2 regions of the Streptococcus periodonticum genome follow, and region 2 is predicted to be linked to the other one. Evidence: predicted binding sites of a transcription regulator. Region 2 holds the regulator's gene; the other holds the start of a gene.
What was found. The regulator NrdR, encoded in region 2, represses ribonucleotide reductase genes. The targets are predictions, from matches to a motif close to ACACNATATATNGTGT.
Positions count from the first base shown of each region.

Region 1 (16,521 bases), 100 kb from region 2:
CGTCTTCCCGTCGTCTCTCTCTTTTCAAAAACTCTACGAAGTTATTAATTAACTTTCGTGACCATTCCAGATGCATTCCCATTTCTATTTCGTCAATTAAAAATATATAATCTCTGATATCCTCATTAAATTGTTGTGAAGTCAAAGCATTTGAAAATAATCTAATAAAGTTAGTTTCACCTGCTGACATACAAAAAGAATCAAATTCTAGAATATTAAATCCCAAATATGAATTCTGATTTAAAAAACTACGAAGTGAGTCAAATTTCTTACAAATATCTAAAAACTCTTGGTCTTGTGATAAATCTCGTGAAAATTTTATTAATATTTTTTCATTTTCTATAGACATAATATAGTTATTAAGAAGAAATAAAAAATCAGAAATCTTTTGAAAAACTTCAAAAAAACTAACTTTCTGATTTTCTACTTTCAAACTATTCATTAGTGAAGCTAACTCATTATCTAAATAACGCATTTTTTCTAAGTAAAATGTAATATCTGACTCACAGTCATCATCATTTCTGTATTTAAAATGAGCTATATCTTTCAATGCTTTATCTATCTTTTCTTTCAAATCTCCTAAACTATCCTGTCTTTTTTCTATGAAAAATGAAATTAATCTTAAACAAACATCTTTAATAAATTCTTTCTTATTATTTAGTTCTTTAGTTGAAGACTCAGAATAAGAAGAAGACTTTGTTAATAAGATTTTAAATTTGAAATCAGAAAAAATCTCTTTATCATAAAACTCTGAGTAAATCCTAAAATAATTTGCTAACGAGGACCAATTGATTTCCATTTCTAATATATTGCTGTTTTCTGGCACCCCTGTCACACCCCAAAAAGATTGATTATGCAAATTATAATAATTTATTGCTGTGTTTACATTTGGTTCTTGAAATTGTTCATCATCACCATAAACTTCAAAATTCTCATTCTCTTGTATATCTATATTGTGCTTATCTACTTTGAATTTTTCATTATCCCTAAATACTTTAAAATAAGAACTATTACTTTCTAAATGAGAATCTGATTTTTTTCCTAATTCCCTCATCAATCTCAATAAAGTTGATTTCCCAGTCCCATTTATCCCAACTATTGGTGAAATATTATAAATAGACTCTCCATAAAAATTTTCAATATAATCTGGATTTTTATCAATTTTTAATTCATTCGTTTCAAAGTTAAAATCAACTTTATATTCGTCTGAAAAATTAAAAATTTGTTCTTTAAAAAGTTTATCATACTGCTTAATAACCAAAGCAATTAATTTCATTGCTCTCCTCCTATCAGTCCAATTTCTCTACTAATATCTGCAACCATTTTTGAGAGTGGACGCTTCCCATAGTCTTCTTTATTGATATAGAATCCAGTTATAAATCTATCGATTTCATGATTTGTTAATTTCAAATCAGTATTATCCAAAATAGCTGATAAGCCTTGCTTATACTCATTTGTATATACTTCTTTCTTCCACAATAATTCATCGATTACATCAATGTGACTTTGGTACAATTCTTCAATTCCCAAATCCTTTATAGATTGCTTAAATCCTGAATATTGAGAAGAAATTTTAATTTCAAGGCCATCAATAGCTTTAGGTATGTAGGTAAATTTTACATCATCAAATCGAAAATTCGTATTATACGGACTATATTTTAATTCTTTTTCCAACTTAACATGATTACAGCTATAACAACTAGGTATCAGGTTATAAAAGGACACTGCAAAAAGTGGGTACTTATTTTTAGGAAAAAAATGATCCAATTGTGCTGTATTAATCGGTTTTCCTTTTTTCCTACTCTTCCGTTTACATGTAGGACATTTTTTATCAGCTTCATCAAGGATAAAGAAATTTTGATTACATTGGCTACAATGAATACTTTTATAAATCGAATTTATATAATTACGGTTACAATATGGACATACTGTAATATTCTTTAAATCAATGATTTTTTTACGGAACTCAGAATCAATTTTACCGTACGATTGTATCAAATACTTTGATATTTTTTCTTCTTTTTTTGAGAAATTTTCTGACTTACCAATATCTTTATACTTTTGTAAAAGGTGATAATCTGCAGTCATAATCTTTATAAATACATCATCTTCACTTCCAAGTTCGGGAATATTTTTCTGTACCCATTCTTTCAAATCCCTCTTAAAATCTTTGTACTTAGAAAAATTCATTTTCTTATATAATTCCAAGCAAATCTTTTCAACAGCAACTGGATTCGATTTTTCTATTGGTATCACAACAAGCACCTCATTATTTTCCACTAGTCTCCCAATTATACCACAAAAGGTCGCTAACGCGACCTTGCATTGGTAGTGAATTCATCCTCAGTCTTTTAACTCTGCCTGAGATTCTGCAGGATTGAGTTTTCTCTGCACAGCCTCCGCTACTTTTCGCGGTACACCCACTTCGACAATTTCATCCACGCTGGCTTTTTTGATGTTGGTCAAGGATTTAAAGTGTCGCATCAGATTTTGCTTGCGCTTGAGTCCTAGACCCTCAATACCATCCAATTGCGATGAAAAGGAATTTTTTGAGCGAAGCTGGCGGTGGAAGGTAATGGCAAAGCGGTGAACTTCATCCTGAATACGTTGGAGGAGGAAAAATTCCTGCGAATTGCGAGATAACTCAACCACTTTCAAAGGATCGCCAAAGAGTAATTCATGCGTCTGGTGCTTGTCGTTCTTTTGCAAACCAGCGATAGGAATATCTAACCCTAATTGATTTTGAATGACGTCTTTAGCAATATTGACTTGCCCCTGACCACCATCAATGATAATAAGATCAGGCGGTATTAAACCATCTCGCATAACCCGACTGTAACGGCGCTTAATCACTTCTCGCATACTAGCATAGTCATCAGGACCGACAACTGTCTTAATTTTATACTTGCGATAATCTTTTTTGCTGGGTTTCCCATTGACAAAGACCACCATAGCTGAAACAGGACTAGTTCCCATAATATTGGAATTATCAAACGATTCAATCCGAACTGGAGTGGGAATATTGAGCAACTGACCTAGATTTTCAATAGCTCCCTGTGTTTTTTCAACAGATTTCTCCAACAAATCAAACTTCTGCTGCAAACTAACTTGCGCATTTTTAATAGCCAAATTAACCAGCTGTTTCTTCTCTCCTCGCTGAGGTTTGAGAATCTTCGTATCCACCACAGCCTGAACAGCTATTTCATCAATATCAGATGGAATCAAAATTTCATTGGGAATCAGATGAGATTTTTCCTGATAAAATTGACCAATATAGGTCAGAAAATCCTCGTCAGGGTCATTGTAATAAGGAAACATATTTACATCTCGCTCAATGAGTTTTCCTTGACGGACAAAGAAAACCTGTACACACATCCATCCTTTGTCCACATAATAGCCAAAGACATCCCGATTCTGTAAATCCTTTGCCATCACTCGTTGCTTGGTGCGAAGTGTCGCAATACTTTGAAGCAAATTTCGGTATTCAGCCGCTTTTTCAAATTCCATCTTTTCAGCAGCACTAGTCATTTTTCCTTTCAATTCATCAATAATCTTATTATCATGACCTTTGAGGAAATCTGCCACTTCTTGAGCCATCTCTTGAAAGAAATGTGGATCATTATGGCAGACAGTATGAGCTCGACACTGTCCGATATGATAGTAGAAGCAAACTTTCTCAGGTGGATTGGTACACTTGCGGAAAGGAAAAATGCGATCCAGCAGGCGCTTAATTTCATTCGCAGCACCTACATCAGGATACGGACCAAAATATAAACCACCATCTTTTTTAACCTGACGTGTAATAATAAGTCGCGGATATATCTCATTGGTGATTTTGATAAAAGGGTAGGACTTATCGTCCTTAAGCATGATGTTATATTTAGGCCGATTTTCCTTGATTAGATTGATTTCAAGCAGCAAGGCTTCAATATTAGACTCCGTGACAATAAACTCAAAATCCTCAATCTCAGACACCAGTGCTTCCGTTTTAGTATCATGGCTCCCACGAAAATAAGAGCGCACCCGATTGCGCAAATTCTTAGCCTTACCTACGTAAATAATGGTACCATTTTTATCTTTATGAATATAGCAACCGGGACTAGTCGGCAGCAATTCTAATTTTGATTGAATCAAGTTATTCATAATTAACATTATAGCAGAAATGACCAAAAGGAAGTGAAAAGGAGCATGGAAAACCTAAATTATCTGCAATATAAAAAAGAGGACAACAACGCCCTCTTTCAATAATTGAGATTCCAATTGTCTTAATTGACCATGGTCTCCGTTTCGATATTATTCAAAATCAAGATATTCTTTTTCAAGTTCAAGAACTTCTTCCATCGTTGCACATTCTGTAAGAGCACGTTGAGCAAGTTCTTGCATCTTCTTCGTATCCAATTTCTTCATCAAGCTACGTGTACGAAGAACAGATGTTGCACTCATTGAGAACTCATCCAGACCGATACCAACTAGAAGTGGAACAGCAGTTTGGTCGCCTGCCATTTCACCACACATACCAGCCCACTTACCTTCAGCGTGAGCAGCTTTAACTACTCGATCCACTAAGCGAAGGATAGAAGGATTGTATGGTTGGTACAAGTAAGAAACTTGTTCGTTCATACGGTCAGCAGCCATTGTGTATTGAATCAAGTCATTAGTACCAATTGAGAAGAAGTCAACTTCTTTTGCAAATTGGTCAGCAAGCATTGCTGCTGCTGGAATTTCAATCATGATACCAACTTGAATATTGTCCGCAACTGCCACACCTTCTGCAAGCAATTTAGCTTTTTCTTCTTCCAAAATGCCTTTTGCTGCACGGAATTCAGTCAATAAAGCAACCATTGGGAACATGATACGCAATTGTCCATGCACAGATGCACGCAACAGTGCACGTAATTGTGTGCGGAACATTGCATTTCCTGTTTCAGAAATAGAAATACGAAGAGCACGGAATCCAAGGAACGGATTCATTTCTTTTGGCAAATCAAAGTAAGGAAGTTCTTTATCCCCACCGATATCCATTGTACGGACAACAACTGGTTTGCCATTCATTCCTTCCAAAACAGCCTTATAAGCTTCATACTGCTCATCTTCTGTTGGGAAATCTTGCGAATCCATATAAAGAAACTCAGTACGGTAAAGCCCGACAGCTTCTGCACCATTTGCATTCACACCTTCAACATCTTTTGGTGTACCGATGTTTGCAGCCAGTTCAAAATGTTTTCCGTCAGCTGTTACTGTTTCAGCATCTTTCAGTAAATCCCATTCAGCTTTTTGTTTTGCATAGGCTTCACCCGCTGCTTTAAAGGTTGCAACTTGTTCTTCTGTTGGATTGATAATAACCTCACCAGTAATTCCATTCACGGCAACTGTATCACCGTCTTTTACTAATTCGGTAATATTATTTGTTCCAAGAACCGCAGCAATTTCAAGAGTACGAGCCATAATAGCTGAGTGACTTGTACGTCCACCAATGTTGGTTACAAAAGCTTTAACAAAGTTTTTATCTAATTGAGCGGTATCAGAAGGAGTCAAGTCGTGAGCAATCACAACCACTTCTTCAGTGATCATAGCAGGGTTTGGCAAGCGTACACCAAGCAAGTGAGCCAACACACGTTTGGTCACGTCGCGAATATCTGCCGCACGTTCTTGCATGTATGGATTATCTTCCATATTTTCAAAGAGAGTGATGAACATGTCTGTTACTTCTTTCAGACCTGCTTCAGCATTCACTTTTTTTGCACGAATTGTTTCTTTAATCTGACCAATCATTTCTGGGTCAGAAAGTACCATTAAGTGAGCATCAAATACTTGAGCTGCTTCTTCTCCAAGGCTTTCTACTGCTTTCTCACGGATAACAGAAAGCTCGTTCTGTGAAGCTTCAAGAGCTACATCCAAACGAGCCTCTTCTGCATTTGTATCTTCGACTGAAGCAGTCTCAAATGATAAATCCGGTTGAACAAGTAGATATGCCTTAGCAACAGCAACACCGTCAGATGCTGCAATTCCTTTTAGCATTTCTGTCATGTTAAGCCAATCCTTCTTTTGTCATTGTTTCTGCGATTGCTACAATTGCATCATCAGCGTCTGCACCTTCTGCAGTAATTGTTACATCAGCCCCTTGACCAACACCAAGGCTCATAACACCCATGATTGATTTGAGGTTTACTGATTTACCTTTGTATTCAAGAGTAATATCTGAAGCAAATTTGCTAGCAGTTTGAACTAACAAAGTTGCTGGACGTGCGTGAATACCTGTTTCTGCCACAATGTGGAAATCTTTAGAAGCCATAGTTTGACTCTCCTTTAATGTAATCTTTTTGGGGTCTCATGTGATAACCCTTACAATTCTAGATTATAACATCTTTGTAAAATTTTTTCAAGAATTTTATGTGTATTCAGCAAGTCTTTTTTATGAGAATTACTGAAATTTCATTAAAACGAGATTTTCACTGTCCAATTGATTGACACATTTTTAATCCATTGTTCCCTAAGGAAAGCTTAGTCTAACGAAGCCCAAAACAGGAGTTCATTCTATCTTTTTCTTTTTCCAAGAAAACACTATATCTAGTATCATGGTATTTAAAACCCCAAAACAAAACACAATATTTAGAACATAATAGTTGACAAAATTCCCTGCTTTGGATATACTAATTCCATACTGAATTTAAAGAAATTAGGAGTTCATTATGGTAACTATTTACTCAAAAAACAATTGCGTGCAGTGCAAAATGACAAAACGCTTCTTAGACACTAACCATGTGGAATATCGTGAAATCAATTTGGACGAACAGCCTGAATACATCAATCATGTGAAAAGCTTAGGCTTTAATGCTGCTCCAGTCGTTCAAACTCCAACGGAAGCATTTTCCGGTTTTCAACCTGGTAAATTAAAAAAATTATCATAATTTATGACATGTACCTAATGAGAGAAATGGTTAAAACTGCGATAACTAGACAAGACCTTCTCCGTTCACTTTTTATACTCGGAAGAGTACCTTTGATGAAAACTTTGTTTTCTTCGTTCACCACCTCAACAACTTTCAAAACTGTTGAGTAATTTTGTGGGGTGAGACTACGAACTAAAATTTTCAATTTTTAGTTCTTGCCCACCCCTCTTTCTTTTGCCAAATATCAAACCTAACATTTAGAAAAGGAATACTATGGGACTCAAACAATTAGAAGATGTGACATATTTCCGTCTCAATAATGAAATCAACCGTCCAATTAACGGACAAATTATGCTTCACAAAGATAAGGAAGCCTTAGAAGCATTCTTTAAAGAAAATGTTGAACCAAATACGAAAAAATTCTCTTCTATCACAGAAAAAATTCACTATTTAATCCAAGAAAACTATTTAGAAAAAGAATTCATCCAGCTTTATTCACCTGAATACATCGAAGAGCTAGCTACCTTCATTCATGATCAAGATTTCCATTTCAAATCTTTCATGGCAGCATATAAATTCTATAATCAATATGCTCTCAAAACAAATGACGGTGACTATTACCTTGAAAGCATGGAAGACCGCGTTCTGTTCAACGCACTCTATTTTTCCAATGGTGATGAAGCAATTGCCAAAGATATTGCCAATGAAATCATTCACCAACGGTATCAGCCTGCCACTCCAAGTTTCTTGAATGCCGGACGTGCTAGGCGTGGTGAATTAGTTTCTTGTTTCTTGATTCAAGTCACTGATGATATGAATTCAATCGGTCGTTCTATCAATTCAGCTCTGCAGCTATCTCGGATTGGCGGTGGCGTTGGAATTTCCCTCAGTAACCTGCGGGAAGCGGGTGCCCCTATCAAAGGTTATGAAGGAGCTGCTTCTGGTGTGGTACCAGTTATGAAGCTCTTTGAAGACAGTTTTTCGTACTCTAATCAATTAGGCCAACGTCAGGGAGCTGGTGTTGTTTATCTTAATGTCTTTCACCCAGATATTATCGCTTTTCTTTCAACTAAGAAAGAGAATGCTGATGAAAAAGTACGGGTAAAAACCCTTTCTTTAGGAGTTGTCATTCCAGATAAATTTTATGAATTGGCTCGCAAGAATGAAGAAATGTACCTTTTCAGTCCTTATTCTATCGAACGGGAATATGGCGTTCCATTTGCCTATATTGATATTACTGAAAAATACGACGAATTGGTTGCCAATCCTAAGATTAACAAAACAAAGATTAAAGCTCGTGATTTAGAAACTGAGATTTCCAAGTTGCAGCAGGAATCTGGCTATCCTTATGTAGTTAATATTGACACTGCTAATCGTGCGAATCCAGTAGACGGCAAGATTATCATGAGCAATCTCTGCTCCGAAATCCTGCAAGTACAAGAACCCAGTCTTCTGAATGATGCACAAGAATTTGTACATTTGGGAACGGATGTTTCTTGCAATCTTGGGTCGACCAATGTGGTCAATATGATGACTTCACCAGATTTCGGTAAGTCTATCCGTACCATGACGCGGGCGCTAACGTTTGTTACAGATAGCTCTCACATCAAAGCCGTTCCGACTATTGATCATGGCAATAGCTTAGCTCATACTTTTGGGCTAGGAGCCATGGGCTTACACAGTTATCTGGCTCAACAGTTGATTGAATATGGTTCAGCTGAATCAGTTGAGTTTACCAGCATTTACTTTATGCTCATGAATTATTGGACACTTGTTGAATCCAATAATATTGCTCGCGAGCGTGGGGTGGTTTTCCATAACTTTGAAAAATCTGATTATGCAAATGGTTGCTACTTCGACAAATATGTAACTGGTGAATTTGTACCGAAATCTGACCGAGTTAAAAAACTCTTTGAAAATATCTTTATCCCTTCTGCTAAAGACTGGGCAGACTTGAGAGATAAGGTCATGACGGAGGGCCTTTATCACCAAAATCGCTTAGCTGTTGCACCGAATGGCTCTATCAGCTATATTAATGATGTATCTGCTTCTATCCACCCTATTACGCAACGCATCGAAGAACGCCAAGAAAAGAAAATTGGAAAAATCTACTATCCAGCAGCTGGTCTATCAACTGAGACGATTCCTTACTACACCAGCGCTTATGATATGGACATGCGCAAGGTCATTGATGTCTATGCAGCAGCGACTGAGCACGTGGATCAAGGATTATCTCTGACCCTCTTTATGCGTAGCGACATTCCACAGGGACTCTACGAATGGAAAACTGAAAGCAAACAAACCACGCGCGATCTGTCTATCCTGCGCAACTACGCCTTTAACAAGGGCATTAAATCAATCTACTATGTCCGCACCTTTACAGATGATGGCGGCGAAGTTGGAGCGAATCAGTGTGAGAGCTGCGTGATTTAACGAGGATTAAAATTTCTCTTGCTTATGTTAGTACAACAGCTGCTATGAGCGAGATTCTTTTGTACTATATAAAGTTTTTAAAAGCCTTTCAGAACAAATTTAAACTATCTGTAAACGATAAAAATCAATTGGAATAAAAGAAAGTAATCAACATGAAAACCTATTATAAAGCCATAAACTGGAATGCCATTGAAGATGTCATTGACAAGTCCACTTGGGAAAAGCTGACCGAGCAATTCTGGCTCGATACGCGAATCCCCCTCTCCAACGATTTGGATGACTGGAGAAAATTATCACCTGAAGAAAAGGACCTTGTTGGTAAGGTCTTCGGCGGATTAACATTATTGGATACGATGCAATCCCAATCAGGTGTTGAAGCTATCCGAGGGGATATTCGTACGCCTCATGAAGAGGCTGTGTTGAATAACATCCAATTCATGGAGTCTGTTCATGCCAAGTCGTATTCATCTATTTTCTCAACCCTTAACACGAAATCAGAAATTGACGAAATTTTTGAATGGACGAATACAAACCCTTATTTGCAGAAGAAAGCTGAAATTATCAATGAGATTTACCTCAATGGAAATGCTCTTGAAAAGAAGGTTGCCAGTGTCTTTCTGGAAACCTTCCTCTTCTACTCTGGTTTCTTTACTCCGCTCTACTATCTTGGAAATAACAAATTGGCCAATGTAGCTGAAATCATCAAGCTGATTATCCGTGACGAATCCGTTCACGGTACTTATATCGGCTACAAGTTTCAACTTGGTTTCAACGAATTGTCAGAAGAAGAGCAAGAAACTTTCCGAGAGTGGATGTACGACCTGCTCTACACCCTCTATGAAAATGAGGAGAGCTACACAGAAACCTTATATGACGGTGTCGGCTGGACAGAAGAAGTCAAAACTTTCCTTCGGTATAATGCTAATAAAGCTCTGATGAATCTTGGTCAAGACCCACTTTTTCCTGATACGGCTGATGACGTCAATCCGATTGTCATGAATGGTATTTCAACTGGAACTTCTAACCATGACTTCTTTTCTCAAGTCGGAAACGGTTATCTTCTTGGTGAAGTTGAAGCCATGCAAGATGATGATTATAATTACGGGTTATAAAATATCAATTAACAAAAATAACATCTAATAACACAAAAACACGAATGAAGTAATACCAGCAAGTAGCTGAAATTAAACTCATTCGTGTTTTTATTGTGTTATTGTAAAAGATTGTATTATAGTCGCTATTGAAACATCGCAAACAGCATAACCAAAGCTGCTGGTGTGTTATTTAAAATATGCACAACTATTGAATCCTTGAGATTTCCTCGACGTGCAAATGCGGCATAAAGCACTAATCCCATTGCAAAATATAATGGAAATTCTGTCCATTTTGAAATATGAGGAAGTGCAAAAATGATAGATGTTATGAGCGCTGCCACTATTTTTTGATCTTTTTCAAAGAAAAAGATCGTCGCAAAACCGCGGAACACCAGTTCTTCAATTATCGGAGCTATCACTGCAACCGTCATCACATATAACAAAGCAAAAAAGATGTGATCAACTGACATAATTTTTCCTAGACTTTGTAAAGCGTTATCGTTGCTGGTCGTACTTTGTCCTGTTAAAAGAATATTTAGATAAGTTCCAACTACTGCTACTATTCTTGCCGCTAAAAAGAACAACAATGCTTTCCCAAAATCTCCCCATGAAAAAGACAAGCTCTTCACGTCATCAGAAACATGTGTCTGGTATCTCCTCCATAAAGTGCGGATAGCAAAAAACATGAGCACAAGGTAGGCTAACACCAGTAAAATTTCTATATACACGGGCAAATCTTGCCCTCTAGCTAGAAACAACATAGGAATGCCATTGATGACCATGACTAAGACAATCAGCCCCAATAATTTTAAAATTCCAAGTCCAATATGGGCTATTTTTTTCATTAAGGATTCTCCTTGTATAACTAGTTATATTTCATGGTAATAGGATAGAACTTATCTTGAAAAATTTAAGTTCGTAGTTCCCTCCCTGCAAGACTGCTCAACAGTCTCCCTGACTGTTGAGGCGGTGGATAAAAAACAGAGTTTTCGTCAAAAGTGTTCTTTCTAGCTTGAAAAGCGAACAGGTTTGAGACTTGCTTCACAAGCCCTATCCGCTACCTCAAAGCAATGCTTTGAGCAATCACCTACTGCATCATTCGCTTATCACTAAATGAGATAGAGGCAGAGATACTTTTTGACCAGCCTTATTTAAAGTATTTCTTTATCATAGAAATATTTACTACATTGATGTAGAGGTGGATAAAGACCACGATTGCAATAGGAAGGTATTGAATTTCACGTAATAGAAGCGAAATAGTAAACGGGAGGATGTAGAGCGCTGGCAAAATGAACTGATTTAACTGAAAAAGAATCTTAAAGCTCTGCTCATAATGTGCTTCTCTTTCTGCTTCACCATAGGTCTTCATCAAGGCTAAAACATCTTCAGGAAATGTAACGATTGGCAATTTAAAATGCCGAACCTACTCAATTGTCTTTTGGAGACAATATTGTCCATATAGAATAAAAGCAAGTGCTACATAAGGAAATAAACTGCCTGTAATCAAAACACTATTTTTAGTAATGAATACATTAAATGATGTTAGTATATCAAAAATCGTCAAGATTGTCACAACGTCTAATAAAATAGTACCATATTCCAAATTTTTGAACATCTTCTGATAAACCTAAGCATTTAATTCATTTTCTTTTCTTGATTCTGATTGCTGCTGAATTTCCCGACTAGACTGTAGTAAATAAATTGTCATGCAGAATAAAAGCAGATTGAGCACACGAATAATCCACCCGAAAAGTGTACTATTTAAAAAAGTTGGAAAATGGAAATTTCCGAGCCAACTATTTGCTACAAAAATTCCTAGCAAAATACTCACTACTAGTAAACCAATAATTTTCATCCATTTTTTCATCGCTATTCTCCTTTAGATAAAATACATTTTCTACGTTTTCACCAAAAATATGTGCAATCTTCAAGGCAATGATGACAGACGGAGCATACTCTCCCCGCTCAATCAAACTGACGGTTTGTCGAGAAACTCCTGCTTTTTTAGCCAACTCTGTTTGATTCAACCTATCTCGCGCTCGAAGTTCTTTTAATCGATTTTCCAGCTTCATATGCTCCTCTCCTTTCATCTCTATTGTAACTCATTCGTGTCATTTTGACAACTATTATTGTCAAAAATAACATTATCATTGTCAATTCAATGTAGAAATTTATCCAACTTATATAAAAATCCCCCAAAATTAGTTTGTACCTAACTTTGAGGGAATCCCTTCAACATGATGTTGATTTTCTTACTTCAACTAGTCATTATTCTTTTTTGAACGTTTTGCTAAGATGAAGATGACAACTCCTAAAATGACAATTCCTACTAAACCAAGGAAGGTTACTTTTTCACCAGTTGACGGAAGGAAGCCACGTCTATTTTGTTTTGGCGCTTCTTTAACAACTTTATAATTCACTTTGTAAGTAGAGAAGTGTGTTGTTTTAAAGCTAATCGTTTGGTCTTTGTTGAGAACAAAATCAAATTTTTCCGCCTGCTTACCGTCTTTCATAGCATAAACAGAATCCACCGTAGCACCTTGTTTCACTGGTACTGTCACTACTGTTGAACTGACTTGTGACACTGCTTCACCTTTTGGATTGGTCAAAGTAATATCATAGCTATCTGCATTTTCTTCAATTGTCTTTTTAACTGCTAATTTGAGATTAGCCTTTACTAAATCTGCATTTTGCAAACGAACACCTGTAGCTGTATCCACCAAGGTATCAGAAGTTTCGCTCGGTTTTGGTTTTTCAACATCTGATGAACTAGATGTAGAAGTTTCGTTTGTACTTGACGAAGATTGAGATGTAGACGAAGTTGAAGATGACTCACTTGTACTTGAAGATGGTTCTGAGCTAGAGCTTGGTGGCGTTTGCTCATTTTTAATCTTTTCTTCCATTTCAGCTTCTAGAGCTTTCATTTCTTTAAAGACTTCCTCTGCACGCGCCATACTAGACGCAGTCACTTCTTCTGACGAAGCTCCACCTGCAGCTGCGTATTGTTCATCTAATTTGGCTTGTTCTTCAATCAATCGTGCTTCCAAAGCTTTCCATTTTTCTTGAATGCTATTGCCAAATAATTTTTGATGTTTGGCTGCCATATCGTAAATGTGTGACGCAACCCAGTACCAAGAATTTTTGTCATATTTCGTTGTATCAACTTGATAAGCAGCATAAGTATTGTTGATATTTCCATAGTATGGCAAGTATGGTGCAAAGCGAGGACTACCAACAGAAAGCCACATCGTGCCACCACCCATGCTAGCAGGGATATTATCTTTCAATTGGAAAATGTGCGCTTCCATTACGTTTGGATTGCCAAGAGGATATTTATAGACTGGATCTACTTTTCCACGTTGAGGAATGCCTTTCCCGTCCAATTCCATTTGGTCAAGGGGTTTAAATTGCGTTCCTTCAAAACGGTTCCGCTGCATCCGCATCACATCTGCAACGCTGATTTTCTTATTGCTAGATTGCAACAAATCAAAATATTTATCATCATAATTGACTGGTGCGTCTGGGTTCAAAGCCTTAATACCAGCCCAAGCCCGGGAACGATCAGCTTCTGCCATTGGCGGATTGTAAGATTGGGAAATATGGAACTTGCCATTGATTTCCTTGTAGGAATTTGCATCTCGTGCTACTTTTTCCACATTTTCTGAAGCAATGACATTTTCCTTATCATTAAAATCAACACTTCCTAAGAAGAAGGTATTAGGGAAAATACTATATTTGTCGTCTGGATATTTAATGGCAACATATTGATGACCAGATAAGATTTCCATGTACCAGACACCTGTCTTATCTGCAATTGTCACAATGTTTCCTTCAGCAGCACCTTGTTTTTTGACAATCTCTGCAATGAGCTCCACACCTTCACGAGCCGTTTTGACATGTGGCAAGACAACCGTTGTCATAATGGATTCTGCTAGCCCTTTTTCTACATAAGGATCAACTTTCTGGATAGCTTTATTCGCCTTAGCTGATACTGTAGCAGAAATGGAAACTCCATGCTCATTGAAGCCTACTTCATCAAAAATACCTTCTTTTGGTGTAACGTCTGAAACAGAAGTATATTTATAGCTATGTGCAGGTAATTGCCATTCAAAGCCATTCGTTTCATCAATCAGTTTTTCTCCTGCTTGATTGTCCTTGGCTGGATGAACTTTAAAGACTTTGTTATGATTAGGCTCCAAATCCTCTGTACGACCATACAAAGTCGAACCATCTGCTGTCAAGTTCTTCCCAACAATAAAACCTGTACAGGCTTCTACTGCTTGAAAAGGAAAGAGCATAAGAGCAGATAACAGAATTGTTAAGCGAAAAATCAATTTTTTCATATATTTCTCCTTTTATGATTGCATGTTGAATACATCAACTTTTAAGAGTGAGTATCACTCTTATTACCTTTTTAAAACCGTATACCTTAAATTTAGTATACTATTTTAAATCTATTTTAGCAAGCGCTTTCATGTAAGTTTTGTGTGTTTTGGTTCCTTATATCTTAAAATTTACAAACAAAAAAGGTCGGGACAAAAATTCCCAACCTCAAAGCAATTCTTTGCGCAATTGGATGCGCTGCATGTTTACTATGAGAGTAGTTCAAGTCTGAGATACTATTGCCGCAGATTCTTTTAAAACACATTTTATTTTCTATGTTTATCAGGATCCCAAACAAAGCTTGCGATAAAACTAAAAACAAATGTCAACAAGCCAACAACAAGGGATAGTAAGAGGGCAATCAAACGTGGCAACAGCAATAATATATTTGGACTTTTTTTCACTTCAAGAGCTGCTACTTCTGCATCTAAACGATCAAATGCTGTCTGAATGCGACGTGCTACTTCTTCCACGCCTTCATCATTCATCTTTTTGATGTCTGAAATATCAATCGGGTGCCCAAAATCCATGTCTACACGTTCACCTTTTGCCAATCCTTTCAAATGCATCGGACCAACATAAACGACTGGAAGAATCCGTACCTTTGCCATTTTCGCAATCAAGGCTACACCGCCCTTAACATCTGTCGAATGCCGACTTCCACTTGGAAACATAATCAACGAGCGATTGCTTGATTTCAGCATTTTTACAGGGTATTTAATAGCAGATGCTCCAGGATTTTCACGGTCAATCGGAAAAGCACCACACATCCGAATCCACCAACCAAAAACGCGATTCGTGAATAATTCTTTTTTTGCCATAAAGATGAATTGCTTAGGTCTGGTCGCAAAAGCCATATAAACAGGATCCCACCAGGTACGGTGCGGTGCTACCAAAATATAATTTTCCTCTTGATCCGGAATATTCTCCAAATGATGGTAGTGCGCATTGCCATTTAAAGCCCATAAAATCAACATCACCAATCTTCTTAAATATCTATAAAACATAGGCTCTCCCTTCTTATCCTTTTCATTATACCTTATCCAATGCCCACTCGCAAACTTTTTTTGCTTTAAAACTGTTACAGCTGAATGGATTCTATTAGAAATTTTACTAAAAAAATGGTATGATTATCCTCATGAACATGAAAGAATTTACGGGATTAACCCACCAACAAGTCCAAGAAAAAATTTCACAAGGACTCACCAATGATTTTACAGCCAATACAAGTACCAGCACCTGGCAAATCGTCAAGCGTAATGTTTTTACGTTATTTAATGCGTTAAACTTTGCCATTGCCGTAGCACTCGTTATTGTACAAGCATGGAGCAATCTGGTCTTCTTTGCCGTTATCTGCTTCAATGCTTTCTCTGGTATCGTGACAGAATTGCGAGCTAAACACATGGTCGACAAACTGAATCTTTTAAACAAAGAAAAGATAACGGTCATTCGCGATGGTAAATCTAGTCAAATCAATCCAGAAGACTTAGTCTTGGATGACTGTATTCAACTGGCTACGGGGGAGCAAATTCCAAGTGACGCAACTGTTTTAGACGGTTTTGCAGAAGTGAACGAAGCCATGTTGACAGGTGAAAGTGACCTTGTTCAAAAGGAGATTGGGGAGCAATTGCTCTCAGGAAGTTTTCTTGCCAGCGGGCGTGTTATTGCCAAAATCACTCATGTAGGCTCTGATAATTATGCTTCTAAACTGATGCTGGAGG
Region 1 is NZ_CP034543.1:1,294,724-1,311,244, forward strand. It holds gene EHW89_RS06300 (AAA family ATPase) at 1-1,276, opposite strand, end outside; gene EHW89_RS06305 (hypothetical protein) at 1,273-2,280, opposite strand; gene uvrC (excinuclease ABC subunit UvrC) at 2,344-4,143, opposite strand; gene ptsP (phosphoenolpyruvate--protein phosphotransferase) at 4,294-6,027, opposite strand; gene EHW89_RS06320 (phosphocarrier protein HPr) at 6,029-6,292, opposite strand; gene nrdH (glutaredoxin-like protein NrdH) at 6,690-6,908, shown strand; gene nrdE (class 1b ribonucleoside-diphosphate reductase subunit alpha) at 7,164-9,323, shown strand; gene nrdF (class 1b ribonucleoside-diphosphate reductase subunit beta) at 9,476-10,435, shown strand; gene EHW89_RS06340 (CPBP family intramembrane glutamic endopeptidase) at 10,561-11,262, opposite strand; gene EHW89_RS09525 (DUF3169 family protein) at 11,565-11,825, opposite strand; gene EHW89_RS09530 (hypothetical protein) at 11,841-12,032, opposite strand; gene EHW89_RS06350 (helix-turn-helix transcriptional regulator) at 12,214-12,489, opposite strand; gene EHW89_RS06355 (C69 family dipeptidase) at 12,679-14,760, opposite strand; gene EHW89_RS06360 (lysophospholipid acyltransferase family protein) at 15,067-15,807, opposite strand; gene EHW89_RS06365 (cation-translocating P-type ATPase) at 15,927-16,521, shown strand, end outside.
Region 1: a site for NrdR is predicted at 6,559-6,574, ahead of nrdH (glutaredoxin-like protein NrdH). Genes of this name have one in related genera too.

Region 2 (16,521 bases):
GCGGAAAATTTTATAAGGAGATATGAATGATGAAAGAGACATTCAAAAACATATTCAGTTTCGAATTTTGGCAAAAATTCGGAAAAGCTCTGATGGTCGTTATCGCAGTAATGCCCGCGGCTGGTTTGATGATCAGTATTGGTAAGTCAATTCCAATGATCAATCCAAACGTAGCTGCTCTTGTTACAACAGGCGGTATTCTTGAGCAAATTGGTTGGGGAGTTATCGGAAACCTTCACATTTTGTTTGCATTAGCTATTGGAGGTAGCTGGGCAAAGGAACGTGCTGGTGGTGCATTTGCGGCCGGACTTTCATTTATTTTAATTAACCGTATTACAGGGGTCTTTTTTGGAGTAACTTCAGACCTTCTTACAAAACAAGGAGCTACTGTAAAAACTGTCTTTGGTGGAACCATTAAGGTGGCTGATTATTTTGTAAGTGTACTTGAAGCTCCTGCTCTTAATATGGGGGTGTTTGTTGGTATCATTGCCGGTTTTGTTGGAGCAACTGCTTACAACAAATATTATAATTACCGTAAATTACCAGATGCGCTTTCATTCTTTAATGGTAAACGGTTTGTGCCATTCGTTGTTATTTTGCGTTCTACAATTGTGGCTTTGATTCTTGCAGTATTTTGGCCAGTTGTTCAAACTGGAATCAACAATTTTGGTATTTGGATTGCTAACTCTCAAAAGACAGCTCCAATTCTCGCACCATTCTTGTTTGGTACTTTAGAACGTCTTCTTTTACCATTTGGACTTCACCATATGTTGACAATTCCAATCAACTATACTCAATTAGGTGGGACATATGAAGTGTTGACAGGGGCTGCTAAAGGAACGACTGTATTTGGTCAAGATCCATTATGGTTGGCTTGGGTAACAGACCTTGTTAATTTAAAAGGTTCACACGCTGACCAATATCAACATCTTCTAAATAGTATTACTCCAGCTCGTTTTAAAGTTGGGCAAATGATTGGTTCATTTGGTATTTTGATGGGGGTTGCCTTTGCAATTTATCGAAATGTAGATGATGATAAGAAACATAAATACAAAGGGATGATGATTGCAACAGGACTTGCAACTTTCTTAACAGGTGTTACAGAACCAATTGAATACATGTTTATGTTTGTTGCAACACCTCTTTATTTGGTGTATGCTGTTGTGCAAGGGTTAGCCTTTGCAATGGCTGACGTTGTTCACTTGCGTATGCACTCATTTGGTTCAATCGAATTTCTGACTCGTACTCCACTAGCCATCAATGCTGGTTTGGGTATGGATATTATTAATTTTGTTTGGGTAACAGTGCTCTTTGCAGTTGGAATGTATTTTATTGCCAACTTCATGATTAAGAAATTTAACTACGCAACTCCAGGACGTAACGGAAACTATGAAACAGCTGATGGAGAAGATAGTCCTTCGTCTGCCCCAGCTGGTGGCAAAGTAGCAGAAGCATCTCAAGCTGTGAATATTATCAATCTTCTTGGTGGACGTGCAAACATTGTTGATGTTGACGCATGTATGACACGTCTTCGTGTAACTGTTAAAGATGCAGAAAAAGTTGGTACAGAAGAGCAATGGAAAGCTGAAGGAGCAATGGGCTTGGTGATGAAAGGCCAAGGTGTTCAAGCCATTTATGGTCCGAAAGCGGACGTTCTGAAATCTGATATTCAAGACTTACTTGACTCAGGTGAAGTGATTCCCGAAACTCTTCCGAGTCAAATGACAGCTTCACAAGCAGCAGAAGTGAGCTACAAAGGTGTAACAGAAGAAATTGAAACGGTTGCTGACGGTGAAGTCATTGCTATCTCTGATGTGAAAGATCCTGTCTTCTCACAAAAAATGATGGGTGACGGATTTGCAGTTGAACCTGAAAATGGCAATATCTACTCACCAGTAGCAGGTACTATTACAAGCATTTTCCCTACAAAACACGCTCTTGGTCTCTTGACTGATAATGGTCTTGAAGTGCTTGTTCATATCGGACTTGATACAGTCAGTCTTGAAGGTAAACCATTTGAAGTACATGTTGCAGAAGGTCAAAAAGTAGTAGCAGGTGATCTTCTTGTAACAGCTGATTTAGAAGCTATCAAAGCGGCAGGTCGTGAAACTTCAACAGTTGTTGTCTTCACAAATGCACAAGCTATTAAATCTGTCACTGTTGAAACATTCGGCAAAGTAGCAGCGAAAACAGTGGTTGCTAAAGTAGAATTGTAAATAGGAAAGAGAAATCATGGCAAAATTCCTGACTTTAAATACTCATAGTTGGATGGAAGATGAGCAAGAAAAAAAGCTAGATCAACTAGCTGAGCGGATTCTTCAAGAAAAATATGATGTCATTTGCCTGCAGGAAGTCAATCAAGAAATGGAGTCTGAACAGGTTGTTCAGGCTCCATTTTATCATGCGGTAGATGGCGCCATTGCGATTCATAAAGACCACTTTGCGCATTGTCTCGTGGAGAGATTGATAGAGAAAGGTCTTATTTATCATTGGTCTTGGGCTTATAATCATATTGGTTTTGATCGGTTTCATGAGGGAGTCGCTATTTTATCCTTAAAGCCGTTGAAACCAAGTGAGTTATTGGTTTCAGATGCCAACGATCCAACGGATTATCACACTAGAAAAGTACTTTTGGCGGAAACAGAAGTAGATGGACGGCTTGTAACGGTGGCTTCCTGTCATCTTTCTTGGTGGGACAAAGGCTTCCAAGAAGAATGGGTACAAGTAGAAAAAGAATTGTTGCGGCGCGATATGCCTCTAGTATTGATGGGAGATTTTAACAATCCCGTCGGTTATGAGGGTTATCGGCACATTCTAAAAAGTCCGCTTGCTCTGCAAGACAGTCATGTTGTTGCGGCTACAGTCATTGGTACAGCAACAGTTGAAGGCGATATTGCCGGCTGGGCTGGAAACAAGGATGCTCTAAAAATTGATTATATCTTTACGAGTAAAGATTTTAACGTTAAAAAATCTGCTGTTGTTTTTGACGGCAAAGCAACACCTGTCGTTAGTGACCATTTTGGGTTAGAAGCAGAAGTTGCATTTTAACAATCAAAAACGGGAAGTTCAAGATAAAACTTCCCGTTTTTGATTGTCATTCTTTAGAGGTGTGGCGTTTTCCAGCATTGATAGCATCGGCTTCAGTCATGGTGACTACTCTGTCAAACCGTGTATTGCGTGGCATATTATCTATACTGTACCAATAAACCTCAGCAGTTCCATTACGAGCTACATAAACGGTTCGTTCCTGCTGTTGAGCTTCTTGTACTGTAGCAGCCTCTTGTTGTTGCTGCGCTTGAGCAGCCGCAGCTTCTTCTTGTTTTCGTTTTTCTTCTGCTTGTCTAGCTATTTCTTGTTCTTTTGCTACTTTTTCTGCGGTCTCTTTTTCTTGCTTAGCTTTTTCCGCTTTCTTTCTCGCCTCTTCTTCCTTTTTCTTCTTTTCCTCTGCTGCTTTTTCCTTCTTTGCTTTTTCCTCTTTTTTACCTAGAGCAATATATTGCTCGTTTTCTTTTTTGTAGGAGTCAAACTCATTTTTTAATGCTTTGTAATCTTTAGTAACTTCCTCATTGCTTTTTGTTAATTTTTGAATCTGTACTTTATATTCTTCCCCATTTTCGCGCTGGTTTCCTTTGGTAGAAAAGGAAACCAACAAAAGAACAATTAAAGCTAGAATAGCAATATTCTTTTTGTCTTTAAAAAAGGCAACAGAAAAAAATCTTTTCATCATAATTCTCCTTAAAGTGATAACGTTTACAATTATTATATAAAATTTCTTGAGAGAAGTAAATAGGATAACGGATTATTATATGTTTTCGTGAGGAAGTTCCTATCTTTTGTTATTTCTTAAAACATGGTATAATGAAGTATTAAGAATTCAGGAGGGAAGCAGATGCGTTGTCCTAAGTGTGGTGGTAGTAAATCAAGTGTTATTGACAGTCGGCAAGCAGAAGATGGCAACACAATCCGTCGTCGGCGTGAGTGTGATGAATGTCAGTATCGCTTTACGACTTATGAACGTGTAGAAGAACGGACGCTCGTTGTCGTTAAAAAAGATGGCACGCGGGAACAATTTTCAAGAGATAAGATCTTTAATGGAATCATTCGTTCGGCGCAAAAACGTCCTGTTTCTAGTGATGAGATTGAAGCAATTGTTAGCCGAATTGAGCAAAAAGTGCGCAGTAGTAATGAAAATGAGATCGCAAGCGAGTATATCGGTGGTTTGGTTATGGAAGAGTTGGCGGATTTAGATGAAATTACTTATGTTCGTTTTGCTAGTGTTTATCGTAGCTTTAAAGATGTGAGCGAGCTGGAAAACCTCTTGAAACAGATTACAAAAACAGCTAAAAAGAAAAAGGAACAATAGATGAAACCGAATGATCAATTTTCTTTTGTGAAGAATAATCTGATTAGTCAGGATAGTACCAATTTGATTCGTCTGTATTTGCCAATTCTAGGGTTTGATGCGACTTCTATCTATCAATATTTTCTTGCTTTTTGGGACGATGGAAAATCATCTTATACTTTTGGGCACATTTTGAATCATCTCAATCTGGGGATGAATGACTTGCAAAAAAGTTTAGAAATGTTGTCTGCTATGCAGTTAGTAGAGCTTTATCATGCAGAGAATCATTTTCAGGTCTATTTGCAGCCCACATTATCATCTGGTGAGTTTTTAAGCAATCCTGTTTACAAGCGCCTGTTAGAAAAGAAGATTGGTGAAGCTGCGGTAGAGGCTTTGTTGCCTAGTCAACCAAAGGGTGAGAAGCAAGGTGTGAAGCTGTCAGAGATTTTTCAAGTGGAAGATGCAAAGGCAGAGACGCAATCAAAACAGAATCATTTTGAATTGGATTACTTCAAACAATTGATGGCGCGAGAAAACTTGCGTTTTGAAAACGAAAAAGAAGATTTGCTGGTACTCTTTGCTATTTCAGAGCAACAAAATTGGACTTGGTATGAGACCTATTTGTTGGCTAAGGAAACGGCTGTCGGTCATGTGATTTCGACCAAGCGAATGAAGCAAAAATTAAATCAAAAGCCTACTGCAAGTGGATTTTCTAATGCTGAACAAACGATTATTCGAGAGGCTAAGAGTAAGTCAGCCATGCAGTTTTTGGCAGAAATCAAAAAAACAAAGCATGCGACAATCACACGAGGAGAACGTCAGTGTTTGCAAGAATTGGCAAATTTGGGACTGTTAGATGAAGTGATCAATGTGATTTTGCTGTTGACTTTTAACAAAGTGGATTCGGCTAATCTCAATGAAAAATACGCTTTGAAAGTAGCAAATGACTTTTCATATCAGGAAGTGTCATCGGCAGAAGAAGCAGTTTTGCGGATTCGTGAACGAAATCAACAACCAAGCAAAAAAGCAAATCAAACGGCTACTTCAAAGAGCAATGTTCCCGACTGGAGCAATCCTGATTATAAAAACGAAACCAGTGCTGAAAAGCAGGCTGAGCTAGAGGAGCAAAAGAGAAAACTTTTAGCGAAATTAGACCAAGGAGGTGACTAGATGGAGAGTGTTGGACAAACGATGGCGCATAGGAAACAAGCTCGTCAATTTGACTATGAAGAGTTGGTGAAACAAATCGTTGCCGATCCAGATGTGGCGGCTTTTATCCAGTCTGAGCGATTGACACCTGCTGAAATCAAACGAAGCATTTCTAAGTTTAATCAGTATATTTCTGAGCGAAACCGTTTCTTGCTAGGTGATAAAGCGTATATTGCCAAAGGCTATAAGCCGATATTGGTGAAGAATGAGGGGTATGCAGACGTTTCTTATGAAGAAACTCCAGAACTAGTCGAAGCGCAGAAACAAGCAACTATCAATGCACGGTTAAATTTAATTAGTCTTCCGGCTAGTCTCAAGGAAGCTAGTTTGGCAAAAGTGGATTTGGACGATGTTGGTCGTTATAAGGCTTTTGAGTTGCTGACGAATTTTGTGGCAGATTATCCAAACTACAAAAAAGCGATTTACCTTTATGGTGATTTTGGCGTGGGAAAAAGTTACATGATGGCAGCCTTAGCACATGATTTGTCGGAAAAACGCAGTGTTTCCACGACCTTGCTTCATTATCCTAGTTTTGTTTTGGATGTAAAAAATGCTATTTCTTCTGGTCTCGTTAAGGAAAAGATTGATGAAGTAAAAGTAGCGCAAGTATTGATTTTGGATGATATTGGTGCGGAGCAATCAAGTCCGTGGATGCGAGATGAGATTTTGCAGGTTATTTTGCAGCATCGGATGCAGGAAAATTTACCAACTTTCTTTACATCGAATTTTAATTTTGCGGATTTGGAACGACATTTTGCGACATCCAAAAACGGAGATGAAACTTGGCAGGCTCGTCGGGTCATGGAAAGAATAAAATTCTTAGCAGAGGAAGTTCGTCTGGAAGGAGAAAATCGCCGATGAATGAAACGATTGAGTTGATGAAAAAGCATACTTCTGTTCGTCGTTTTACAGATGAGCAGATTTCAGATGAGGATTTGAAGGTGATTATTGATGCTGGTCGAGCAGCCTCTAGCTGGAAGAATTTCCAATCTTATTCGATTATTGTTGTTCGCAGTCAAGAAAAGAAAGTAGCTTTGTTTGATTTGGTGCCTCAGGAGGCTATTCATCAGTCGTCTGTTTTTCTTCTTTTTATCGGAGACCTCAATCGAGCTGAGAAAGGTGTGCGACTTCATACGGATACCTTTTACTCACAAGGAGTGGAGAATCTTCTGATTAGTTCTGTTGACGCTAGTCTGGTCGCGCAGAATATTCTTTTGGCGGCTGAAAGTCTGGGATATGGCGGGGTCATCATTGGCTTGATTCGCTATGCTTCTAGGGAAATAGCAGAGCTGTTTAATTTACCAGATTATACATACCCTATTTTTGGAATGGCTTTGGGAAAGCCGGATCAGCACCATGCTGTTAAACCACGCCTGCCGTATGAAACAGTCGTTTTTGAAGAAAACTATCAAGAACAGGACACGTCTGTTATTCAGGCTTATGATCAGGTTCAGGCAGACTATGCTGGGAAGCGTGCAACAGATACGTGGAGCGAACGGTTGACGAATCAATTTGCTCAAAAGCCCAATCCTGCTAGTCAGAATCTATTACAAGACAAGAAATTATTGTAAAATAAAGGGAGTGAGACAAAATCGGTCATTTCGAAACAATTCGATTTTGTTGGCTTGCCCGCACAGCTCGAAAGGTTTGGGAAACCTTCCGAGGTTGGAAATAAAGTCAAGTAAAACTTGACGCCAAAAGGGTGTAAAAGTTGATTTATCAGCGTATTAGACACCACTTAGCAGTGTTTGGTTGGCACTAAATTGCTTAAAATCAATAGAGTTTCTCCAAACCGCTGCGCCCTGTAATTATAACTACATAAACAAGCGAAGCTGAGCATTGTGTCCCAGCTTCTTAGAACAGAAAGAGGAACACTATGGCTTTACCAACTATTGCCATTGTCGGCCGTCCTAATGTCGGCAAATCAACACTTTTTAACCGGATTGCCGGGGAGCGGATTTCGATTGTTGAGGATGTTGAAGGAGTGACCAGAGACCGTATTTATGCAACGGCTGAGTGGCTGAATCGCAAGTTTAGCATGATTGATACAGGCGGGATTGATGATGTAGATGCGCCTTTTATGGAGCAAATCAAGCACCAAGCAGAGATTGCTATGGAGGAAGCGGATGTCATCGTTTTTGTGGTGTCTGGAAAAGAAGGTATTACAGATGCGGATGAATATGTGGCTCGTATGCTCTACAAGACCCACAAGCCGATTATTCTAGCGGTTAATAAAGTAGATAACCCAGAGATGCGTAGTGAAATTTTTGATTTTTATGCGCTTGGTTTGGGTGACCCTTATCCCGTTTCTTCTGTTCATGGGATTGGAACGGGGGATATTTTAGATGCCATTGTTGAAAATCTCCCTAATGAAGAAGCCGTTGAAAATCCAGACATGATTAAATTCAGCCTCATCGGTCGTCCCAATGTCGGCAAGTCTAGCTTAATCAATGCGATTTTAGGAGAAGACCGTGTGATTGCTAGTCCTGTGGCTGGAACTACTCGTGATGCGATTGACACGGTCTTTACGGACAATGAGGGACAAGAATTTACCATGATTGATACAGCAGGTATGCGCAAGTCAGGCAAGGTCTATGAAAATACAGAGAAGTATTCTGTTATGCGAGCTATGCGAGCGATTGACCGATCTGATGTGGTGCTTATGGTGCTCAATGCTGAAGAGGGCATTCGCGAGTATGATAAGCGGATTGCTGGTTTTGCTCATGAAGCAGGTAAAGGAATTGTTATCGTTGTTAACAAGTGGGATACGCTGGAAAAAGATAACAAGACCATGCAAAATTGGGAAGCCGATATCCGAGACCAGTTCCAGTACTTGTCTTATGCCCCGATTATCTTTGTTTCTGCCTTGACCAAGCAGCGTCTCCATAAGTTGCCGGCTATGATTAAGCAAATCAGTCAGAGTCAGAATACCCGTATTCCATCAGCGGTGCTCAATGATGTCATCATGGATGCCATTGCCATCAATCCGACACCGACCGACAAAGGCAAACGGCTGAAAATCTTCTATGCGACACAAGTTGCGACCAAACCGCCAACCTTTGTTATTTTCGTCAATGAAGAAGAGCTCATGCACTTTTCTTATATGCGCTTCCTAGAAAACCAAATCCGCAAAGCTTTCGTATTTGAAGGAACACCAATTCATCTCATTGCCAGAAAGCGGAAGTAGGGTGGAACTAACTAAACAAGGCTGAACATAAAAATAGTAGAAATGGTACAGTACAAGATAACTAGTCTAACGTACTTATGTGAGAAAGAAATATGAATTAGATAAATATTGCTAAAGTGGTGCTCGTTGGAATTGCAAGTTCAGCTTATGAGACTATTCATTGCGATGATAGAAAAAATATAAACCCTTTGGCTTTCGCTATTGGTTATCACTTTTTAGTTTGATAGTTGTAGGAATTGCACATCTTTTCTTGGCTGCTATAACATTGGGCGTCATTTGGTTGATGATAACAAAATTCTCTATACTTTTACTGGGAATTTGGCTCCTTTTAGTATTCTTAGTAATAGGAAATACAATATTGCTAGTCGGTTTTATGAAAGTGCTGATTGCACGCACTAAATGCTATAAAAAGCTCAACGAGGACATTTTCTAAAAGAAAGCGAGGAGAACCTTGCTTTTTTTCTTTATGCTGAAAATATGGTATAATGAATAGATAAAATAAAGGTGGTACTTATGGCAAAATTGATTCCTGGGAAGATTCGGACGGAAGGGATTGCTCTTTACGAAGCAGGGAAAATTGAAATTCTTAAAGTGAAAGATCAGATGATTTACAGCCGAGTGGAAAATCACAATCTGCGATATAGTTTGGATGACGAAGCCATTTTTTGCGCCTGTGATTTTTTTCAAAAAAAGAAATACTGTGCTCATCTAGCAGGTTTAGAATATTTTCTTAAAAATGACCCTGAAGGAAAAGTCGTTTTGACTAATCTTGAAGAGGAGCAAACAACTTCAGAAGAAACTCAAACGAAGGTTTCTTTTGGCAGTCTCTTCTTGGATAAAATGCTCCAGACAGAAGAAGTAGCCGTCCGCTATGAACTGTCTGCGGTCGGGCAAGAAGATGATTATACAGGACAATTTTTGTGGACCTTGCGCATCAGTCGTTTACCAGATGAGCGCTCCTATGTTATCCGGGATATTCGTGCTTTTTTAAAGATTGTTGAAAAAGGCGATTATTATCAAATCGGCAAGCACTATTATGAAAAAATGCAATTGGCTGCTTTTGATGAAGCTAGTCAAGAGGTGATCCAGTTTTTACGAGGACTTGTTTCTTATCAGCAAGATCAAGATGCTTCTTTTATCTTTCCAAATGCAGCTAGACATCTTTATTTTCCGTCTAGTCTGTTTGAAGAAGGCGTAAATCGACTCATGAATTTACCGCATTTTCGCTTAGAATACAGTCTTTATGACTATGACAAAGTCTTTTTCCAAGATTTGCATGCTGAAGTAGGAATTTATGATTTTACAGTAGAGGAAAATTTGGATTATTTCGAACTCACCATTACAGAGCAAAATTATAAAATCCTATATGGTGGTGACTTTATTTTTTATGGGGATTATTTCTATCAACTGACAGATCAACAAAAGCGGATGATTCAGGTGATTCGAGAATTACCTGTGGATACCGATCGTAAAAAACGCCTTCAATTTGATACAAGCGATCAAGCAAAACTAGCTTCAGGACTATTAGAATTTGGCAAAGTCGGCTCTATTCACGCACCGGAAAGTCTGGTGATTCATACTTTCACTCCGCTGTTTGATTTCGAGTTATTGGATACTCAGGAAATTCGTCTCAAAATCCAGTTTGATTATGGAAATCGTGTTGTGGATACTCGTTTTAAGTTGGAAGAACTGCCATTTGCCAGCGATTTTCAGTTAGAACAAAGGGTTTTTCAACAAGCTCTGTCTGCTGGTTTTGAAGCAGATTTCACAAGCACTCGTCCACCATTGCAACCACAAGAAATCTACTCCTTTTTCACGGCGACTCTGCCTCATTTTAGACGCTTGGGAAGGGTATCTGTGGCAGAAAACCTGACAGCCTTGTACCAAGTGGAAAGACCGGCAGTTTCTGTTCAGACAAATGGTGGCTTGTTGGACATCGGGTTTGATTTTACAAGTATTGACCAAGTGGAAGTGGATGATGCTTTAGAAGCTCTTTTTTCGGCTAATGATTATTTCATTAGTCGCTCTGGCAAGGTGCTCGTTTTTGACGAAGAAACAAAAAGAGTCAGCAAAACCTTACAGGATTTACGAGCTAAAAAAGGAAAAGACGGCATTTTCCAAACGCAGAAGATTGCTGCTTATCAGCTATCTGAATTGTTTAAAGACCAAGAAAAAGTTAGCTTTTCAGAGGAGTTCCGCCATTTAGCCTTTGACTTGACGCATCCAGAGGAGTTTGCGCTACCTACATTAAAAGTGGAAGCAACTTTGCGTGATTACCAAGAAACGGGTGTCAAATGGATGTCTATGCTTCATCGTTACGGATTTGGTGGTATTTTAGCAGATGATATGGGGTTGGGAAAAACCCTTCAAACCATTGCCTTTTTAAGTAGTCAGCTAAAAAAAGAGACCAATGTTTTGATTTTGGCTCCATCTAGTTTGATTTACAATTGGCTGGATGAGTTTGCGAAATTTGCACCAGAAATGGATGTAGCGGTCATTTATGGATTAAAACCAGTCAGAGATAACTTGATTGCAGAAGGTCATCAGGTGATGATTACAAGCTATGCTTCTTTCCGTCAAGATGTTGAAGAATATAGTCAATTGAACTTCGATTATCTCTTTTTAGATGAAGCGCAGGTCATGAAAAATGCGCAGACCAAGATAGCTCATCATTTACGAAATTTTGAGGTCAAAAATACCTTTGCTCTTTCTGGAACACCGATTGAAAATAACCTCGGCGAATTATGGTCTATTTTTCAAATTGTTTTACCAGGATTATTACCTAGCAAAAAGAACTTTTTGAAACTGCCTGCAGAAACTGTCGCTCGTTTTATTAAGCCATTTGTCATGCGGCGAAAGAAAGAAGATGTCTTGCAAGAATTGCCAGATCTCATCGAAGTGTCTTATCGCAATGAGCTGGCAGATAGTCAAAAGGCTATCTACTTAGCGCAGCTAAAACAAATGCAGGAGCGCGTGCTGACTTCTACAGAGGAAGAACTCAATCGCAGCAAAATGGAAATTTTATCCGGCTTGATGCGTTTGCGCCAAATCTGTGATACCCCAGCGCTCTTTATGGAAGATTATCATGGAGAGAGTGGTAAATTAGAAAGCCTGCTAGAGCTGCTAGAACAGATTCAGACGGGAAACCACCGTGTGCTCATCTTTTCTCAATTCCGAGGTATGCTAGACATTATCGAAAAAGAATTGAAAAAGATGAAAATGGAGATGTTTAAAATTACAGGCTCCACCCCAGCAAAAGATCGCCAAGAGATGACAAATGCTTTCAACAATGGGGAAGGAGACGCTTTTCTAATCTCCCTAAAAGCTGGTGGCGTTGGCTTAAACCTGACAGGTGCAGATACCGTTATTCTAGTTGACCTTTGGTGGAATCCAGCAGTAGAGTCTCAGGCAATTGGTCGAGCTCACCGTATGGGTCAAGAAAGAAATGTAGAAGTCTATCGCCTGATTACGCGAGGCACAATCGAAGAAAAAATCCAAGGATTGCAAGAAAGCAAGCGCCATCTCGTGTCAACTATCCTAGACGGAACGGAGTCGCGCAGCAGCCTAACCGTTGCTGAAATACGAGAAATTCTAGGAATTTCTCCAGAAACACTTGAAAAATAGCATCAATAGTTTATAATGAAGTGTTGAAAGGAATGTGCTAATGAAAGAAAAATCTTTTCCATTGATTTCTGACGATGAAGTCATGTTATCAGAAATGCCGCGTATGAATCTTTATGATGAAAGCGATCTTATCAGCAATATTAATGGTGACTATGTTGATAAAAATTATTTAGAATGGGAACCAATTGTAAAGAAAATTGCAGACAGTCAAGTAAAAGAAGGACAGGCAAAGTCTTACCAAGCGACTTCAGCTGTTCAATCTGTCAAAGCCAAAAAGTCTGCTTCAAAAAGTTATGCAGAATTGGCTAGAGAAGAAGCCAGAGCGGATTTAAAAAAGAAACGTTCGGCAGCTTATTTGACATCGGATTTTACAGCTAAAAAGCGCTCCTATCTTGCTGTTACGAATGGTAACACAGCTATTTCACATCAACCAACAGCATTTTTCCAAAAGGAAAATGGTAGTGAATTGGCAAAATACAGTCGGAATTTGAAACAGGACCAATATATTTTGGCAGATATCAAGACGGAGCCTTCTGTACATCAACCAAATGAATTGCCCCAAAAAGCTAAAAATAATTATGACTTTTTAAAGACAAGTCAAATTTACAACAAAAAAGAATTGCAAAGCCAAAAAGAGCGTCGGATAGCGCAAGAGCTAAATTTAACACGGCTGGAAGAAAAATAATCGAACGTTGACAAGAGCCAAATATTTTTGTGTGAACTTGGTTTCACCCAATTTAACGCTCTTAGCATTTAAGGAGAAATTATGACAAAAACCTATCATTTTATCGGGATTAAAGGCTCTGGAATGAGTGCTTTAGCATTGATGCTGCATCAAATGGGACATCACGTTCAGGGAAGCGATGTGGAGAAATATTATTTTACACAACGTGGCTTAGAGCAAGCAGGGATTAAAATCCTGCCTTTTGACGAAAAAAACCTTCAAGCAGATGTAGAAGTCATTGCAGGAAATGCTTTTCGTCCGGATAATAATATTGAAATTGCCTATGCTGATGCAAATGGAATTGCTTGTAAGCGCTACCATGAATTTCTGGGAACTTTCATGCGTGATTTTGTCAGCATGGGAGTGGCAGGGGCACATGGAAAGACATCAACGACGGGTATGTTGGCACACGTTTTGTCAAACATTACGGATACCAGTTACCTGATTGGTGACGGGACGGGGCGCGGCTCTGCAAATGCGAAATACTTTGCATTTGAAGCAGATGAATACGAACGTCATTTTATGCCTTATCATCCCGAATATTCAATTATCACGAATATTGACTTCGACCACCCAGATTATTTCACTAGCTTAGAAGATGTTTTCAATGCTTTTAATGATTATGCTAAGCAGGTTAGCAAAGGATTATTTGTTTACGGTGAAGACAAAGAATTGCGCCGGGTCACAGCTAACGCTCCTATTTATTACTATGGCTTTAAGGAAGGTAATGACTTTATCGCTCATGACTTACTCCGTTCTACGACAGGCTCTAGCTTTAAAGTCTCTTTCCGTGGGCAAGAATTAGGAGAATTTAAGATTCCTAGCTTTGGTCGTCACAATATCATGAATGCAACAGCAGTCATTGGGCTCTTATACACAGCTGGATTTGACTTAAATTTAGTTCGGGAGCATTTGGCTACTTTTGGTGGTGTGAAACGTCGCTTCACTGAAAAAATGGTGAATGGAACGACAATTATTGATGACTTTGCTCATCACCCTACTGAAATCATTGCAACTTTAGATGCAGCTCGCCAGAAATATCCAAGCAAAGAAATCGTTGCAATTTTCCAACCCCATACCTTTACTAGGACTATTGCACTTTTGGACGAATTTGCAGAAGCTTTGAATCAAGCAGATGCAGTGTATTTAGCACAGATTTATGGTTCTGCACGTGAAGTGGATCATGGAGATGTCAAAGTAGAAGATTTAGCTGAAAAAATTATCAAAAAGGCAGAAATTATTACTGTTGACAATGTTTCGCCATTGTTAGAACACCCAAATGCTGTTTATGTTTTCATGGGAGCTGGGGATATTCAGACTTATGAATATTCTTTTGAACGTTTGCTATCCAATTTGACAAGCAATGTCCAGTAATCTAATACCACAAGTCACCCTTCGAGAAGCTTCTTTGGAAGATTGGAAGGCAATCGTTGCGATTGAGGAGGCGAATTTTTCCACAGAAGCAGCTGGTGCAGAAACAATCCAAAAATGGATTGAACAGGGTCAAACGAACTTTTTAATAGCGGAATTAAATGAGAAAATAGCTGGCTACCTTGTAGGGTCAGCCGTTTTTTCACGTCATTTGACAAAGGAAATGATAGACAATTCGTCAAAGTGGCAGCAAGATTCTGATTTTATGACGATTCAGCGCTTATCCATTCATCCAGATTTTAAAGAGCAGGGACTGGGAACTTTGCTTTTAGCTGCTTGCAAAGAAATAGCTGTTGCACAAAATCAGAAAGGTCTTCAGCTGGTTTGTTCAGATGATTTGATTTCTTACTACGAAATGAATGCTTTCATAAATGAAGGAATTTCTGAAAGGGGAGATAGCCATGCTATTTTACATGAATTCGTTTGGGATAATCCATATTTTAAGGAGGGAAAATGAAGATTAGACAGGCAAATTTAGCAGATTTGGATGCTATTACGACTATTGAATGGGAAAACTTTGGACCAGAAGAAGCTCTGAGTCGAGAGATTTTGGAAGCTCATATCCAAAAATTAACAACCAGTTTCTTAGTAGCTGAACGAGACGGTCAGATTTTAGGCTACCTTGAAGGGCCTGTTCGTCCAGAACGCCATTTAGTAGATCAATCCTTTACTTCTGAGGTAGAAGATTATAGTCATTTGACAGACCATTATATTTCGTTGACCAGTTTATCTATTGATAAAAATGCTCAAAATATGGGATTAGGTCGCAGTTTGTTGAATGCAATGAAGGATATTGCTATTCGCGACCAGCGTTTGGGAATCAACTTAACTTGTCATGATTATTTGGTCGCTTACTATGAAAAACATGGTTTTATCAACGAGGGCGTATCCCAATCTACCTATGCAGGTGAAGTTTGGTATGATATGCTTTGGAAAACTCCCAAATAGTGGAGAAAAGAATTGATTATTCTGTAGGATGCTTGAAAGAAAGGCATTCTCTTATTGCTTTTCTTTACCTTTTAAGATATAATAGTAGGGATATTGAACAAGGAGGTCAACTATTTGGCTGAAGATTCACAAGAAAAAGAAGGGCTGAGTTTTAAAGAACAGATTCTGCGCGACTTGGCTAAAGCAAAGGGAACTGAACAACCAAAACCTGTAGAAGAATCTAATGATTTGCAGGAAAAGTTAGGTTTGGGTCAATCTGTGCTTCCTTCTGCACAGGAAGAAGAGAAAGCAACTGTTTCTGAAAAGGATATACCAAAAGTTCAAAAAGAAGAAAGTGGCGAACCAGAGCCAGCTCCTTTAGAAAGTCCCCTTCCAACCATTGAGCAAATAGAAGCCGAAGCAGTAGCTAGGGAAGAAGAAAAAGAGTTTAATACTCATACGACGAAAGTCCCTGTTTCTTACCCAACCAATCAGGCTGTTGAAGAAACCAAGGTTCCAAAAGAATTAGTTCAACCTGCAGTTTACGGAACGGAGCAAGATACAAAGAAACTTTCTCGTTCAAATCGGACTGCTCAAACGATTAACACGAAGAAGCGTCAAAATAAAATCGCCGGAAAAATCGTCAAAACGGTCTTAATTTTGCTGCTTTTAGGGATTGGTTTAACTGGTTTCTTTGCTTATCGCTATGTTACATCAGCTTTACAACCAGTTGATGCGAAAAATACAAAGTATGTGACGGTTAAGATTCCGACTGGATCGAGCACCAAAGCAATTGGAACGGTCTTGGAAAAAGCTGGTTTGATCAAAAATGCTCAGATTTTTAGCTATTATGCTAAGTTTAAAAACTATGCAGATTTCCAATCGGGTTATTACAATCTGCAAAAGAGCATGAGTTTGGATACGATTGCTAAAAAGCTACAGCAAGGTGGAACGGACACTCCGCAGGATCCCTCAATGGAAAAATTGACCATTCCAGAAGGATATACGATTGACCAAATTGCAAAAACGATTGCGAAGTTGAAGAAAAATAAATTGTCTTCGGATACGTTCTTAAAG
Region 2 is NZ_CP034543.1:1,397,822-1,414,342, reverse strand. It holds gene EHW89_RS06895 (PTS transporter subunit IIBC) at 27-2,216, shown strand; gene EHW89_RS06890 (endonuclease/exonuclease/phosphatase family protein) at 2,233-3,048, shown strand; gene EHW89_RS06885 (hypothetical protein) at 3,095-3,724, opposite strand; gene nrdR (transcriptional regulator NrdR) at 3,890-4,363, shown strand; gene EHW89_RS06875 (DNA helicase) at 4,364-5,512, shown strand; gene dnaI (primosomal protein DnaI) at 5,513-6,412, shown strand; gene EHW89_RS06865 (NADPH-dependent oxidoreductase) at 6,409-7,122, shown strand; gene der (ribosome biogenesis GTPase Der) at 7,428-8,738, shown strand; gene EHW89_RS06850 (DEAD/DEAH box helicase) at 9,252-12,362, shown strand; gene EHW89_RS06845 (cystathionine gamma-synthase) at 12,403-13,047, shown strand; gene murC (UDP-N-acetylmuramate--L-alanine ligase) at 13,129-14,460, shown strand; gene EHW89_RS06835 (GNAT family N-acetyltransferase) at 14,450-14,974, shown strand; gene EHW89_RS06830 (GNAT family N-acetyltransferase) at 14,971-15,465, shown strand; gene mltG (endolytic transglycosylase MltG) at 15,580-16,521, shown strand, end outside.